DNA from 2 places in the Streptomyces sp. 5K101 genome. Region 2 is predicted to be linked to the other one. Evidence: riboswitches for the same ligand, from Rfam matches in the RefSeq annotation. Region 2 holds a riboswitch; the other holds the start of a gene.

Region 1 (6,993 bases), on a different contig from region 2:
GTCGCCATGCCGACCGCGATGCCGGACGCCCCGTTGACCAGGAGGTTCGGGTAGGCGGCGGGGAGGGCGACCGGCTCCTGCTCCTGGCCGTCGTAGTTCGACTGGAAGTCGACGGTGTCCTCGTCGATCGACTCCGTCATCAGGCTGGTGGCGTCCGCCATGCGGCACTCGGTGTACCGCATGGCGGCCGGCGGGTCGTCGTTGCCCAGCGAGCCGAAGTTCCCGTGGCCGTCGACGAGCGGCAGGCGCATCGAGAACGGCTGCGCCATGCGCACCAGGGCGTCGTAGATCGACGCGTCACCGTGCGGGTGCAGCTTGCCCATGACCTCGCCGACGACGCGGGCGCACTTCACGTAGCCGCGGTCGGGGCGCAGGCCCATCTCGTTCATCTGGTACACGATGCGGCGGTGCACCGGCTTCATGCCGTCGCGGGCGTCGGGCAGGGCGCGGGAGTAGATCACCGAGTACGCGTACTCGAGGAAGGAGCCCTGCATTTCGTCCACGACGTCGATGTCGAGGATCCTCTCCTCGAAATCGTCCGGCGGTGGGGTCTTCGTGCTGCGGCGGGCCATCGCGGCTGCTGCTCCTTCACGTACCAGGATGGATCTGACGCCGACCATTGTGGACCGTTCCACTGACAACGCGGACCGCGACCCGGGCACAGGGCCCGCGGCGGCCCCGCAGCCACGTCCGCCACGAGCGGGGGAACAACGCCGACCGGCGGCCTGGAACTTCGCCAGGTGTCAGCACGCTTGCATACAGTGGCAGGTCTGGCAGCACATCCAGCATCGCGATCGAAGGGACGTACATGCCCATGGGTCACACGGCCACAGCTCAGGCCGACTCCGGCGGCCTGACAGCGACCGAGCACCGCCTGGCCAACGGCCTGCGCGTCGTGCTCTCGGAGGACCATCTGACCCCGGTCGCCGCGGTCTGCCTCTGGTACGACGTCGGCTCCCGCCACGAGGTCAAGGGCCGTACAGGACTCGCCCACCTCTTCGAGCACCTCATGTTCCAGGGCTCGGCCCAGGTGAAGGGGAACGGCCACTTCGAGCTCGTCCAGGGCGCCGGCGGCTCGCTGAACGGCACGACCAGCTTCGAGCGGACCAACTACTTCGAGACCATGCCCGCCCACCAGCTGGAGCTGGCGCTCTGGCTGGAGGCCGACCGCATGGGCTCGCTGCTCGCCGCGCTCGACGACGAGTCCATGGAGAACCAGCGCGACGTCGTCAAGAACGAGCGCCGCCAGCGCTACGACAACGTGCCGTACGGCACGGCGTTCGAGAGGCTGACCGCCCTCGCCTACCCCGAGGGCCACCCGTACCACCACACGCCGATCGGCTCGATGGCCGATCTCGACGCGGCGACCCTCGAGGACGCCCGCGCCTTCTTCCGCACCTACTACGCACCGAACAACGCGGTGCTGTCGGTCGTCGGCGACATCGATCCCCAGCAGACGCTCGCCTGGATCGAGAAGTACTTCGGCTCCATCCCGTCCCACGACGGCAAGCAGCCGCCGCGCGACGGATCCCTGCCCGACGTCATCGGGGAGCAGCTGCGCGAGGAGATCGTCGAGGAGGTGCCCGCCCGCGCCCTGATGGCCGCCTACCGCCTCCCGCACGACGGCACCCGCGAGTGCGACGCGGCCGACCTGGCGCTCACCGTCCTCGGCGGCGGCGAGTCCTCACGACTGCACAACCGCCTGGTGCGCCGCGATCAGACGGCCGTCGCCGCCGGATTCGGGCTGCTGCGCCTGGCCGGTGCCCCGTCGCTCGGCTGGCTGGACGTGAAGACGTCGGGCGGCGTCGAGGTCCCGAAGATCGAGGCGGCCGTCGACGAGGAGCTCGCGCGGTTCGCGGCCGAGGGCCCGACGCCCGAGGAGATGGAGCGCGCGCAGGCTCAGCTGGAGCGTGAATGGCTCGACCGGCTCGGCACCGTTGCCGGCCGCGCCGACGAACTGTGCCGTTACGCCGTCCTGTTCGGCGACCCGCAGCTGGCGCTGACCGCCGTGCAGCGCGTCCTCGCCGTGACCGCCGAGGAGGTGCAGGCGGTCGCCAAGGCCAGGCTGCACCCGCGCAACAGGGCCGTCCTGGTCTACGAGCCCATCTCCGCCGACGACAGCGACGTGAGCGACGAGGCCGCGGCGTCCGACGAGAACGACGAGCACAAGGGGGCGGACCAGTGAGCGACGCTGCCGTGACCATGGACTTTCACCCGCAGCCCACGCCCGGCACCGCCCGGCCCTGGGCCTTCCCGGCCCCCGAGCGCGGCACCCTGGACAACGGGCTGACCGTGCTTCGCTGCGACCGCCCCGGCCAGAAGGTCGTCGCCGTCGAGATCCTCCTCGGCGCGCCCCTGGAGGCGGAGCCCGAGGGTTTCGACGGCGTCGCCACGATCATGGCCCGCGCCCTGTCGGAGGGCACCGACAAGCACAGTGCCGAGGAGTTCGCCGCCGAGCTGGAGCGCTGCGGCGCCACGCTCGACTCGCTCGCCGACCACCCCGGTGTCCGCGTCTCCCTGGAGATCCCCGCCTCCCGGCTGCCCAAGGGCCTCGGCCTGCTCGCCGACGCCCTGCGCGCCCCCGCCTTCGCCGCGGGCGAGGTCGACCGGCTGGTCCGCAACCGCCTCGACGAGATCCCGCACGAGACGGCCAACCCCGCCCGCCGCGCGGCCAAGCAGCTCTCCAAGGAGCTATTCCCGTCGGCCCTGCGGGTGTCCCGCCCGCGTCAGGGCACCGAGGAGACGGTGGCGAGGATCGACTCCGCGGCCGTCCGGGCCTTCTACGAGGCGCACGTCCGGCCGTCCACGTCGACCGTCGTGATCGTCGGCGACCTCACCGGGATCGACGTGGACGCCGTCCTTGCCGACACCCTCGGTGCCTGGACGGGCGACAAGACGGCCACCCGCCCCGTGCCGGCGATCACGGCCGACGACACCGGCCGGGTGTTCATCGTCGACCGCCCCGGTGCCGTGCAGACGCAGCTGCTCATCGGCCGTACCGGCCCCGACCGCCACGACAGCGTCTGGCCCGCCCAGGTGCTCGGCACCTACTGCCTGGGCGGCACGCTGACCTCCCGGCTCGACCGCGTCCTGCGCGAGGAGAAGGGCTACACCTACGGCGTACGGGCCTTCGGCCAGGTCCTGCTGTCCGCCCCGGACGGCTCGGGCGCCTCGATGCTGGCCATCAGCGGCTCCGTGGACACGCCGAACACCGGTCCCGCGCTGGAGGACCTGTGGACGGTGCTGCGCACGCTGGCGGCGGAAGGGCTCACCGACGCCGAGCGCGACGTGGCCGTGCAGAACCTGGTCGGCGTGGCCCCTCTGAAGTACGAGACCGCGGCGTCGGTCGCGGCCACGCTCGCCGACCAGGTCGAGCAGCACCTCCCGGACGACTACCAGGCGCAGTTGTACGCCCGCCTGGCCGCGACAGGCACGGTGGAGGCGACCGCCGCGGTCGTCAGCGCGTTCCCCGTGGACCGTCTGGTCACGGTGCTGGTCGGCGACGCGGCGCAGATCGAGGCGCCGGTCAGGGCGCTCGGCATCGGTGAAGTGACGGTCGTCACGGGCTGATTCGAAAGCCGCACATCAAGTCAGAGCGCGCACAACGGGTGGGATGCGTCCCCAACGGAACCCCGGCTTCATGGAGTTTGCCGGGGTTCCGCGCTATGTCCGGTTTGTTGGAGAGACGGCCTGTCTGCCCTGTGGCATGCGCTACAAAACCGGCTGTCCGTTTGGTGATTGGCAGATGACCTGCCTAGCGTCGGTCCGGCTGTCCGCCTGGATCACGTCGCACCCGCGGCATCGGACAGTCATCGCCGAGTCCCCTACAGGCGCGAGCCGGGGGAGCCGGGGACCCAGTCCCCTGGGGTGAATCGGACGCCTCCGCCCGCGCGGAGGGGCCCGTAGGAGACCTTCCTGCTCCGAACCCGTCAGCTAACCCGGTAGGCGAGAAGGAAGGAAAGGACCAGCCTTTTCATGGCGTTCACCCGTGCCACCGGGAAGCACCGTGCCCCGAGCCGTCTGACGCGCAGGAGCCGGAACATCGCCGGCGTCGCGACTCTGGCCACCACCGGCGTCATCGGAAGCCTCGCCTCCCCGGCGTTCGCCGCCGACGCCGAGCCCTCCGTCGAGGACACCGGCCTCACCCAGATCGTCTCCATGGGGTCCCTCGCCGACGAGATCGCCGACCAGGCCGCCGCCCAGAAGCAGGAGGCCGCCGAGGCGGCCGCCGAGGCCCGGGCGAAGGCCGAGGCGAAGCGCAAGGCCGAGGCGCGTGCGAAGGAGGCCCGTGAGGCCAAGGAGCGCGCCGCCCGTGAGGCCGAGCGCCGCCGCCTGAACTCCTTCCAGCTGCCCGTCGCCGGCTCGTTCGTGACCACCGGTTACCAGGCCGGTGGATCCCTGTGGTCCTCCGGCAGCCACTCCGGCGTCGACTTCCGTGCCGCGTTCGGCACGTCGGTCGTGGCCGTGGGCGCCGGCACCGTCGTCGAGGCGGGCTGGGGCGGCGCGTACGGCAACAACATCGTGCTGCGCATGAACGACGGCACGTACACCCAGTACGGCCACCTGTCGTCGATCAGCGTCTCGGTGGGCCAGCGCGTGATGCCCGGCCAGCAGATCGGCCTCTCCGGCTCGACCGGCAACTCGACCGGCCCGCACCTCCACTTCGAGGCCCGGACCTCGCCGGACTACGGCTCCGACATCAACCCGGTCGCATACCTGCGCGCCCGCGGCGTGAGCGTCTGACCTCACCGTCCCCGCGGAGGCCCCCGGCACACGCCGAGGGCCTCCGCGCGTCCACGGCACCGCCCGGCCGGAGAGGGTCCGTGCCGCAGAGCCGAGAGTCCTACCCCCGACCCGGCGATCGCATGACGTCGTTTCCGGCCAAAAGACAACCATGAATTCCGGTCGGCCATCGGAAAATCCCGTGGACTGGAATAGAGTCACCGGACACGAGTCAATCGGCTGCGTTTCGCGCGGATCAAGGCGGAGGTTCGGACATGCGCATTCCCGCGCACTCTGTATGCACGGCGATCCGCGACGACATCGTCTCCGGTGTATTCGAGCGGGGCAGCCGGCTCACCGAGGAGAACCTCGCGCGCCGCTACGGGGTCTCCCGCGTCCCGGTCCGCGAGGCGCTGCGGACCTTGGAGTCGGAGGGCTTCGTCGTCACCCGTCGCCACGCCGGGGCGCATGTCGCCGAGCCCACCGAGCAGGAGGCGGCCGACCTGCTGGAGATCCGCATGCTGCTGGAGCCGCTCGGCGCCGCCCGTGCCGCCCAGCGACGCACCGAGGCCCATCTCAAGGTGCTGCGCGGGCTGGTGAGGCTCGGTCAGGAGAGAGCGCGCCGCGGTCAGGGCGAGGACCTGCGCTCCCTGGGCGCCTGGTTCCACGAGACGCTCGCGCAGGCCTGTGGCAGCCCGGGGCTGACGGCCCTGCTGACCCAGCTGCGCCACAAGATCGCCTGGATGTACGCCGTCGACCAGCCCGCCGTGCCCGCCGAGTGCTGGGCCGAGCACGGCGCGATCGTGGACGCGGTGGCGCGCGGGGACGTGGAAAGGGCCCGGGCGCTCACGGCCCTCCACGGGGAAAGGGCGGCGGCCGCGCACCGGCTGCGACGCTCGGACCGGGTGAGGACTTCGCAACATTCCGTAAACATTGCGAGCGTCCGCAATTAACAATCGAGCCGTATACAAGAGCGGGGCTTATTCGAAAGGCCTGTCCGAAGCCGACCCTGTTTTCGGCTCGCCCGAATAATCGGGCGAAGGTGTGAATGGAAAAGCCGCGGGTTCCGTCGTGGAACGCCGCGGCTTCGCCGTGGTTCTCCGGTGCTTCCCCGTACGGGCCGGAGCACCGGCAGGCGGTCGAGCGTCAGACTGTCTCGGGCAGCTCGTCGAGACCCTCGGTCACGAGCTTGGCCAGGCGGTCCAGCGCGACGTCGGCGCCGTCCGCGTCGGAGGCCAGCACGATCTCCTCGCCGCCCTGTGCACCGAGGCCCAGCACGGCCAGCATGGACGCGGCGTTGACGGGGTTGCCGTCGGCCTTGGCGATCGTCACCGGGACGCCGGAGGCCGTCGCGGCACGAACGAAGATGGAAGCGGGGCGGGCGTGCAGGCCCTCGGCCCAGCCGACATTGACGCGACGCTCAGCCATGGTGTTGCCCTTCAAGTCTCAACGGGTTGTCTAGACCAGTCTCTCATGCGCTCCGGCGTGCTCCCTTCGGCGTCCGGATGGTGGTCACGACCGCCGCCGAGCCCTCTCAGCGTGCCCGTCCACAACCACCCACGCGACCCGTGACTGGGCCGTACGCTTGGCCCATGCAGACCTCGTCGGAGCACGCTTACCCCGATCACTGGGAGGCAGACGTGGTGCTGCGCGACGGCGGCACCGCGCGCATCAGGCCCATCACCACCGAGGACGCCGACCGGCTCGTCAGCTTCTACGAGCAGGTCTCCGACGAGTCGAAGTACTACCGCTTCTTCGCGCCCTACCCGCGCCTGTCCGACAAGGACGTCCATCGTTTCACCCACCACGACTACGTGGACCGGGTGGGGCTCGCGATGACGGTCGGCGGCGAGTTCGTCGCGACCGTCCGCTACGACCGGATCGACGCACAGGGCCGCCCGGCCGGCGCCCCCGCCGACGAGGCCGAGGTCGCGTTCCTCGTCCAGGACGCCCACCAGGGGCGCGGAATTGCCTCCGCCCTGCTGGAACACATCGCCGCCGTCGCGCGGGAGCGCGGCATCCGGCGGTTCGCGGCCGAGGTCCTGCCCGCCAACAACAAGATGATCAAGGTGTTCCGGGACGCCGGGTACACCCAGAAGCGCAGCTTCGAGGACGGCTCGGTCCACCTCACCCTCGACCTCGAACCGACCGAGGAGTCCCTCGCCGTGCAGCGCGGCCGCGAGCAGCGGGCCGAGGCCCGTTCCGTGCAGCGTCTCCTCGCGCCGGGCTCGATCGCGGTGATCGGCGTGGGCCGTCGGCCCGGCGGCGTCG
Region 2 (6,993 bases):
CGGCGACGGCTGCGCAAGCCCGACAAGGGGCAGCTGTTCGCCCTGGTCGCGCTGCTCGTCGGCGCGGCGGTCTTCGCCGGCAACGTCGACACCAACGGCCCCGCCAACCGCTACGTGTGGCCGACGCTGCTCATCGGCGCCGGTGTCGTGCTGGTGTGGCGGCAGGCGGACAACGCACGCAGGGCCCGCTGGGCCACTCTCGCCACGGACAGCCGGCGCCGCCGCCTGGTGCAACTGGCGCGCGCCCTCGCCGGGGTGGCGCTCGTCGGCATGGGCCTGACCGTGTTCATGGTGGTGCGCGGCTCGGCGGCCCAGCTGGGCAACGTGCTGACGGCCGCCATCGCCGTCATCGCCGGGGTCGCGCTGCTCGCGGGCCCCTGGCTGGTGCGGATGACCCAGGACCTCTCCGAGGAGCGGACCATGCGCATCCGCGCCCAGGAGCGGGCCGAGGTCGCCGCCCACGTCCACGACTCCGTCCTGCACACCCTCACCCTGATCCAGCGGAACGCGGACGATCCCGGCGAGGTGCGCAGGCTCGCCCGCGCCCAGGAGCGCGAGCTGCGGAACTGGCTCTACCGGCCGCAGGGCACCGGCAAGGACGAGGACGAGGAGCCCAAGACCCTCGCCGAGGCGGTCAAGAGGACCGCCGCCGAGGTCGAGGACAAGCACGGCGTGCCCCTGGAGGTCGTGGTCGTCGGGGACTGCCCGCTCGACGAGAAGCTGGCCGCACAGATGCAGGCCGCGCGTGAGGCGATGGTCAATGGCGCCAAGTACGGTGGCGCGGGAGGGGCGGTCCAGGTCTACGCGGAGGTCGAGGGGCGCACGGTCTTCGTCTCCGTCCGGGACCGGGGGCCCGGGTTCGACCTGGATGCCGTTCCCGGCGACAGAATGGGCGTAAGAGAATCGATCATCGGCCGGATGCAGCGCAACGGCGGCACGGCACGGCTGCGCACGGTGCCCGGCGGGGGCACCGAGGTGGAGCTCGAGATGGAGAGGGCTGACGGATGACCGAGTCTGCGCAAGAGAGTGCCGAGCGGCGGGTGCGGGTCGTGCTCGTCGACGACCACCGGATGTTCCGCGCCGGTGTGCAGGCCGAGATCGGGCAGACCGAGCGCACCGGGGTCGAGGTCGTCGGCGAGGCCGCCGACGTGGACCAGGCGGTCACCGTGATCACGGCGACCCGGCCGGAGGTCGTCCTGCTGGACGTGCACCTGCCCGGCGGCGGAGGCGTGGAGGTGCTGCGCCGCTGCGCGCCGCTGATGGCCTCGGCGGAACATCCTGTCCGCTTCCTGGCGCTGTCGGTGTCGGACGCCGCCGAGGACGTGATCGGCGTGATCCGCGGCGGGGCCCGGGGCTATGTCACCAAGACGATCACCGGCACGGACCTGGTCGACTCGATCTTCCGGGTGCAGGAGGGCGACGCGGTGTTCTCGCCGCGGCTCGCGGGCTTCGTGCTGGACGCGTTCGCCTCGACGGACGCGCCGCCGGTCGACGAGGACCTGGACCGGCTCACCCAGCGGGAGCGCGAGGTGCTCCGGCTGATCGCGCGGGGATACGCGTACAAGGAGATCGCCAAGCAGCTGTTCATCTCGGTGAAGACGGTCGAGTCGCACGTGTCGGCGGTGCTGCGGAAGCTGCAGCTGTCCAACCGCCACGAGCTCACGCGGTGGGCGACGGCCCGGCGTCTGGTCTGACGTCCGGCGTCTCGTCCGGCGCGCCCGGACGGCTCCGGTCCGCCGGACTACGAGACCCGGGTCGCCCCGGCGAAGGGCATCTGGTCGATCGGTGCGACGCGCACCGGCGCGCCCGGGCGCGGTGCGTGGATCATCCGGCCGCCGCCGATGTAGACGCCGACGTGCGAGACGCCGGAGTAGAAGAAGACCAGGTCCCCGGGCGCGAGTTGGGCACGCGAGACGCGCTGCCCGGCGTTGATCTGGGTGTACGTGGTGCGGGGCAGCGACACCCCGGCCGAGCGCCAGGCGGCCTGGGTGAGTCCGGAGCAGTCGTACGACGACGGGCCGGTCGCCCCCCACACGTACGGCTTGCCGAGTGCGCCGTAGGCGTAGGCGACGGCCTGTGCGGCCCGGCTGTTCGGCGCCGTGAGCGGGCCGCGGGGCGCGGTGGAGCGATCGGCGCGGGCGAGGCCGGCCGGTCCGGCGTCGTACGCGGCGCGCTCCTCGGCGGTCAGCCGGGCCAGCAGCCGCTCGGCAGCGGCCAGTTTGCCCTGCACGACCGCCTTGTGCCGATCCAGCTCCCGGCGATGCCGCTCCAGTTCGGCCGTCCGTTCGCCGGCCCGTGCCCTGAGCCCGCCGAGGTCCACGAGCCGGCGGTGCACACCGGCGACGGCGGCCGCGTGCCGCTCGCCGACCCGCTCGGCGAGCGCGGCGCGCGCCAGGTACGCGTCGGGATCCGAGGTCAGCGCGAGCTGCATGCCGGGATCGATGCCGCCGGAGCGGTACTGCGCGGTGGCGACGGAACCGAGGGCGTTGCGGGAGGCGTTGAGCTGCTCCGTCCGGCGGGCGGCCTCGTCGCGCAGCTCGTCGAGCGCCCTGCGGGCCTGCGCCGTCCGCTCCTTGGCCCCGTTGTACTTCTCGGTCGCCTCCTCGGCCTCCTGGTACAGCTTGTCGACGCGGGCCTTGAGCTGGGCGGGGGTGAGACGGGGCTCCGCGTGCGCCGAGCCGTCGAGCGCGGTCGTGGTCGCCGCGCCTGCGAGCGCGAGGGTGGCTGCGGTCCGGGCGGCCGGCCCGGTGAGCGGATGCTGCTTCGGTTTCTGGTGCGCTGCCACGGGGCGTACACGTCCTTCCTGCGGACCTGCGGTCCGGCGACGTACAGCACGGGGGAGCGGTACGCCGCCGGATCTTTCGGCGGGGCGGCCGAGCCGTCCGGCTGCACGACGGCGATGGGGAGCCGGCCACCTGGGCGCTGACGCTAAACCTGGCGCTCACGGGTCGGGGACGTGACGACGGGAAGTGTCCGAACCTGGACGGTGCTGCCCGCTTTACGAGTGCCGGGACGCCGGTGCCCGGCCGCATGCGGCGCGCGGCCGACCGAACGCCGCGATCGGCCTCCCCCGGCCGCCGGACGGTGGTACGGCGCCCTTTAGGCTCCACCCCATGGACATACTCATCAATGTCTTCGTCGCGCTGCACATCATCGGCATCGCCTCCCTGCTGGGTGGCTTCCTGACCCAGATGAAGGCGATGGGCGAGGGCGCGGCCCGCTTCAACCCGGCGATGCTGCACGGTGCGCTGACGATGCTGGTCACCGGCGTCGCGCTGGTGGGCCTCAACCAGGCCGACGACCAGACGGTGAACAACCTCAAGATCGGCGTCAAACTGGCGGTGCTGGTGGTGATCCTCGGCCTGGTCTACGTCAAGCGGGACGAGGAGCGGGTCGACAAGGCGCTCTTCGGCGCCGTCGGCGGCCTGACGGTCGCGAACATCTTCATCGCGACGCTCTGGACCTGACCGTCTCCCGGCACCCGCGTGCCCGGACGGCGCCGCCGTCCGGGCACGCGCGTGAGCGGCCCGGGTCAGACCGGGCGGACGCTGCCGTAGATCGGCATGTAGTAGATGGACTCCTCGCGGACCTCGGTGCCCGGCTTCGGTGCGTGGATCATCTTGCCGTCGCCGATGTAGATGCCGACGTGGCTGATGTCGTCGTAGAAGAAGACCAGGTCGCCGGGGAGCAGGTCCGCCGTCGCCACGCGCCGGCCCACCTCCACCTGGTCCCAGGTGGTGCGCGGCAGGTCGACGTCCGCCGCCTTCCAGGCCGCCTGGGTGAGCCCCGAGCAGTCGTACGAGGACGGGCCGGTCGCCCCCCACACGTACGGCTTGCCGATCTGGGCCCGGGCGAAGGCGAGGACCTTGTCGGCCTGGGCCGCGTACGAGCCGTCCTCCGCTCCCGTGCCGGTGCCCGTCTCGGGCGACGGCTGCTCGCTCTCCCGGCGCTGCCGCTCGGCCTCCGCCTCGGCGCGCGCCCTGGCTTCCGCCTCGGCCTTCGCCTCGGCCTTGCGCCGCGCCTCCGCCTCCTTCTCGCGCTCGATCGCCGCCAGCCGCGCCTTCTCCTCGGCGGTCAGCTTCGACAGCAGGGCGCGCGCCTCGGCCAGCTTCGTCTGGACGGTCTGCTTGCTGATGCGCAGGGCCTGCTGCGAGTCGGTCAGCGACTCCAGCCGCTCCGTCGCCTCCGCCCGCTGCTTCGCCGCGGCCGCGCGCTGGGTCTCGTAGTCGCTGACGGCGGTCCGCTGCTGGTCGGTCATCCGGTCCATCAGCTGCGTCTGGTCGAAGTACGCCTGGGGGCTGTCCGCGAACAGCAGCGCCGCCGTCGGGGTCACCGCGCCGGTGCGGTACTGAGCGGCGGCGTAGGCGCCGAGGGCGCGACGCGACTCGTTGAGCTTCTCCGCGCGCGTGGTCGCCTCCTCGAAGAGGCTGTCGACCTCGCGGCGCTTCTCGGCGGTGGCCTCCTTCGCCTTGTTGTACTCCTGGGTCGCGCTGCCCGCCTGCCGGTAGAGGTCGTCGACCTTCTTCTGCACCTCTTCGATGGAGGGCTTGGGGTCGCTGGGCGCCGCGGTGGCGCTCTGGGTCGACAGGAGGGTGACGCCGGCGAGGGCGGCCGTCGTGAACCCGACGGCGGGGGAGGGCTTTGCGCTGCGGCTGCGGATCCTGCGATGCGACGCCAAGACCGGCATCTCCTTCTTCCGTGGACCGCCTACCGGGTTAGCTGTCGGGTTCGGGCGGAACGGAAGATGCCCTACGGACCGTGGACAGGCGGTCCGATTCACCCCGGTCGTGCATCGTTCGGGTCCCCGGTTCCGAACTGCCGTGCGGGCAGCCCGAATTCGGCGGAGTCGACCCGTTCGGCGTGGTTCGCCGGGAGGGGTGCGGGCCGTCTGGTCGAGCACGCTAGCCAACTCGTGTGCAGGCTGTGAAGGTTGATGTTCGATATGTCCGATACATTTTCGTGACCTTTTTCGGCGCCGGCCGTATTTCCGCCCCGGCGTGGCGCGCCGGGCAGGGCCGGTCACGGAACGTGACCTGCCCCGTATGGGCATGCGGGCCCGGCTGTCGGTCCGGCCGCCTAGACTCGATAAGCGATGAGCAGCCTCTTTGACGACAGCTTCCTGGCGGATCTCCAGCCCCACGGGGAGGAGCCCCCTCCGCCCCCCGAGGAGTCGGCTCCGGAGCCGATCCCGGACGACCTCTTCCAGGGCGCCTACGACGTGCCGCCGGCCCGCGACGGGTACTACCGCGACGGCGCGCCCCGGCCTGCCGTCGACGCGGCCGCCCTGCTCGAGGGGCTGAACGACCAGCAGCGCGCCGCCGTCGTCCACACCGGGTCCCCGCTGCTCATCGTCGCAGGGGCCGGTTCCGGCAAGACGCGCGTGCTCACCCATCGCATCGCCCACCTCCTGGCCACCCGGCACGTCCACCCCGGCCAGATACTGGCGATCACCTTCACCAACAAGGCCGCCGGCGAGATGAAGGAGCGCGTCGAGCAGCTGGTCGGCCCGCGTGCCCATGCCATGTGGGTCATGACCTTCCACAGCGCCTGCGTCCGCATCCTGCGCCGCGAGTCGAAGAAGCTCGGCTTCACCTCGTCGTTCTCGATCTACGACGCCGCCGACTCCAAGCGCCTGATGGCGCTGGTCTGCCGCGATCTGGAGCTGGACCCGAAGAAGTTCCCGCCGAAGTCCTTCAGCGCCAAGATCTCCAACCTGAAGAACGAGCTGATCGACGAGGAGACCTTCGCCGACCAGGCCGCCGACGGTTTCGAGAAGACCCTGGCAGAGGCGTACCGGATGTACCAGGCGCGGCTGCGCGAGGCCAACGCCCTGGACTTCGACGACATCATCATGACCACGGTGCACCTGCTCCAGGCGTTCCCGGACGTCGCCGAGCACTACCGGCGCCGCTTCCGGCACGTCCTCGTCGACGAGTACCAGGACACCAACCACGCCCAGTACACGCTCGTGCGCGAGCTGGTGGGCGAGGGGTACGAGGACCTGGAGCCCGCCGAGCTGTGCGTCGTCGGCGACGCCGACCAGTCGATCTACGCCTTCCGCGGCGCGACCATCCGCAACATCCTCCAGTTCGAGGAGGACTACCCGGACGCGACGACGATCCTCCTGGAGCAGAACTACCGCTCCACGCAGACGATCCTGTCCGCCGCCAACGCGGTCATCGAGCGCAACCAGTCCCGCCGCCCGAAGAACCTGTGGACGAACGCGGGCGCGGGCGCCCAGATCACCGGCTACGTCGCGGACACCGAGCACGACGAGGCCCAGTTCGTCGCCGACGAGATCGACCGGCTCACCGACGCGGGCGAGGCGAGGGCCGGCGACGTCGCCGTCTTCTACCGGACGAACGCCCAGTCCCGTGTCTTCGAGGAGATCTTCATCCGCGTCGGCCTGCCCTACAAGGTCGTCGGCGGGGTGCGCTTCTACGAGCGCAAGGAGGTCCGGGACGTCCTCGCCTACCTGCGCGTGCTCGCCAACCCCGAGGACAACGTCCCGCTGCGCCGGATCCTGAACGTGCCGAAGCGCGGCATCGGCGAGCGCGCCGAGGCGATGATCGACGCCCTCGCCCTCCGCGAGAAGATCACCTTCCCGCAGGCGCTCCGCCGTGTCGACGAGGCGTACGGCATGGCGGCTCGCTCCGCGAACGCCGTCAAGCGGTTCAACGTGCTGATGGAGGAGCTGCGCACCATCGCCGAGTCCGGCGCCGGACCGGCCACCGTGCTCGAAGCCGTTCTGGAGCGCACGGGTTATCTCGCCGAGCTCCAGGCGTCCACCGACCCGCAGGACGAGACGCGCATCGAGAACCTGCAGGAACTGGCCGCCGTGGCGCTGGAGTTCGAACAGGACCGCGGGGAGGAGCAGGGCGCGGGCACGCTCGCCGAGTTCCTGGAGCAGGTCGCGCTCGTCGCCGACTCCGACCAGATCCCCGACGAGGACGCGGAGGGCACGGGCGTCATCACGCTGATGACCCTGCACAC

Evidence for each region. A riboswitch is a leader RNA that binds a small molecule or an ion and turns the genes downstream of it on or off. The one in region 2 is predicted to bind cyclic di-AMP.
Region 1: it holds a riboswitch for cyclic di-AMP, as region 2 does, so the genes downstream of both, ACLB9X_RS32040 (M23 family metallopeptidase) here and ACLB9X_RS21060 (NlpC/P60 family protein) in region 2, are expected to answer to the same signal.

What each region holds. Positions count from the first base shown of each region.
Region 1 covers NZ_JBKFFO010000031.1:11,212-18,204, forward strand. Annotated here, with positions in the region: gene ACLB9X_RS32025 (DNA topoisomerase (ATP-hydrolyzing) subunit A) at 1-572, opposite strand, end outside; gene ACLB9X_RS32030 (M16 family metallopeptidase) at 809-2,185, shown strand; gene ACLB9X_RS32035 (M16 family metallopeptidase) at 2,182-3,570, shown strand; cyclic di-AMP (ydaO/yuaA leader) riboswitch at 3,804-3,962, shown strand; gene ACLB9X_RS32040 (M23 family metallopeptidase) at 3,976-4,743, shown strand; gene ACLB9X_RS32045 (GntR family transcriptional regulator) at 4,998-5,675, shown strand; gene ACLB9X_RS32050 (HPr family phosphocarrier protein) at 5,869-6,150, opposite strand; gene ACLB9X_RS32055 (GNAT family N-acetyltransferase) at 6,315-6,993, shown strand, end outside.
Region 2 covers NZ_JBKFFO010000010.1:239,358-246,350, forward strand. Annotated here, with positions in the region: gene ACLB9X_RS21040 (PspC domain-containing protein) at 1-1,008, shown strand, start outside; gene ACLB9X_RS21045 (LuxR C-terminal-related transcriptional regulator) at 1,005-1,694, shown strand; gene ACLB9X_RS21050 (NlpC/P60 family protein) at 1,742-2,785, opposite strand; gene ACLB9X_RS21055 (hypothetical protein) at 3,114-3,467, shown strand; gene ACLB9X_RS21060 (NlpC/P60 family protein) at 3,533-4,687, opposite strand; cyclic di-AMP (ydaO/yuaA leader) riboswitch at 4,689-4,853, opposite strand; gene pcrA (DNA helicase PcrA) at 5,093-6,993, shown strand, end outside.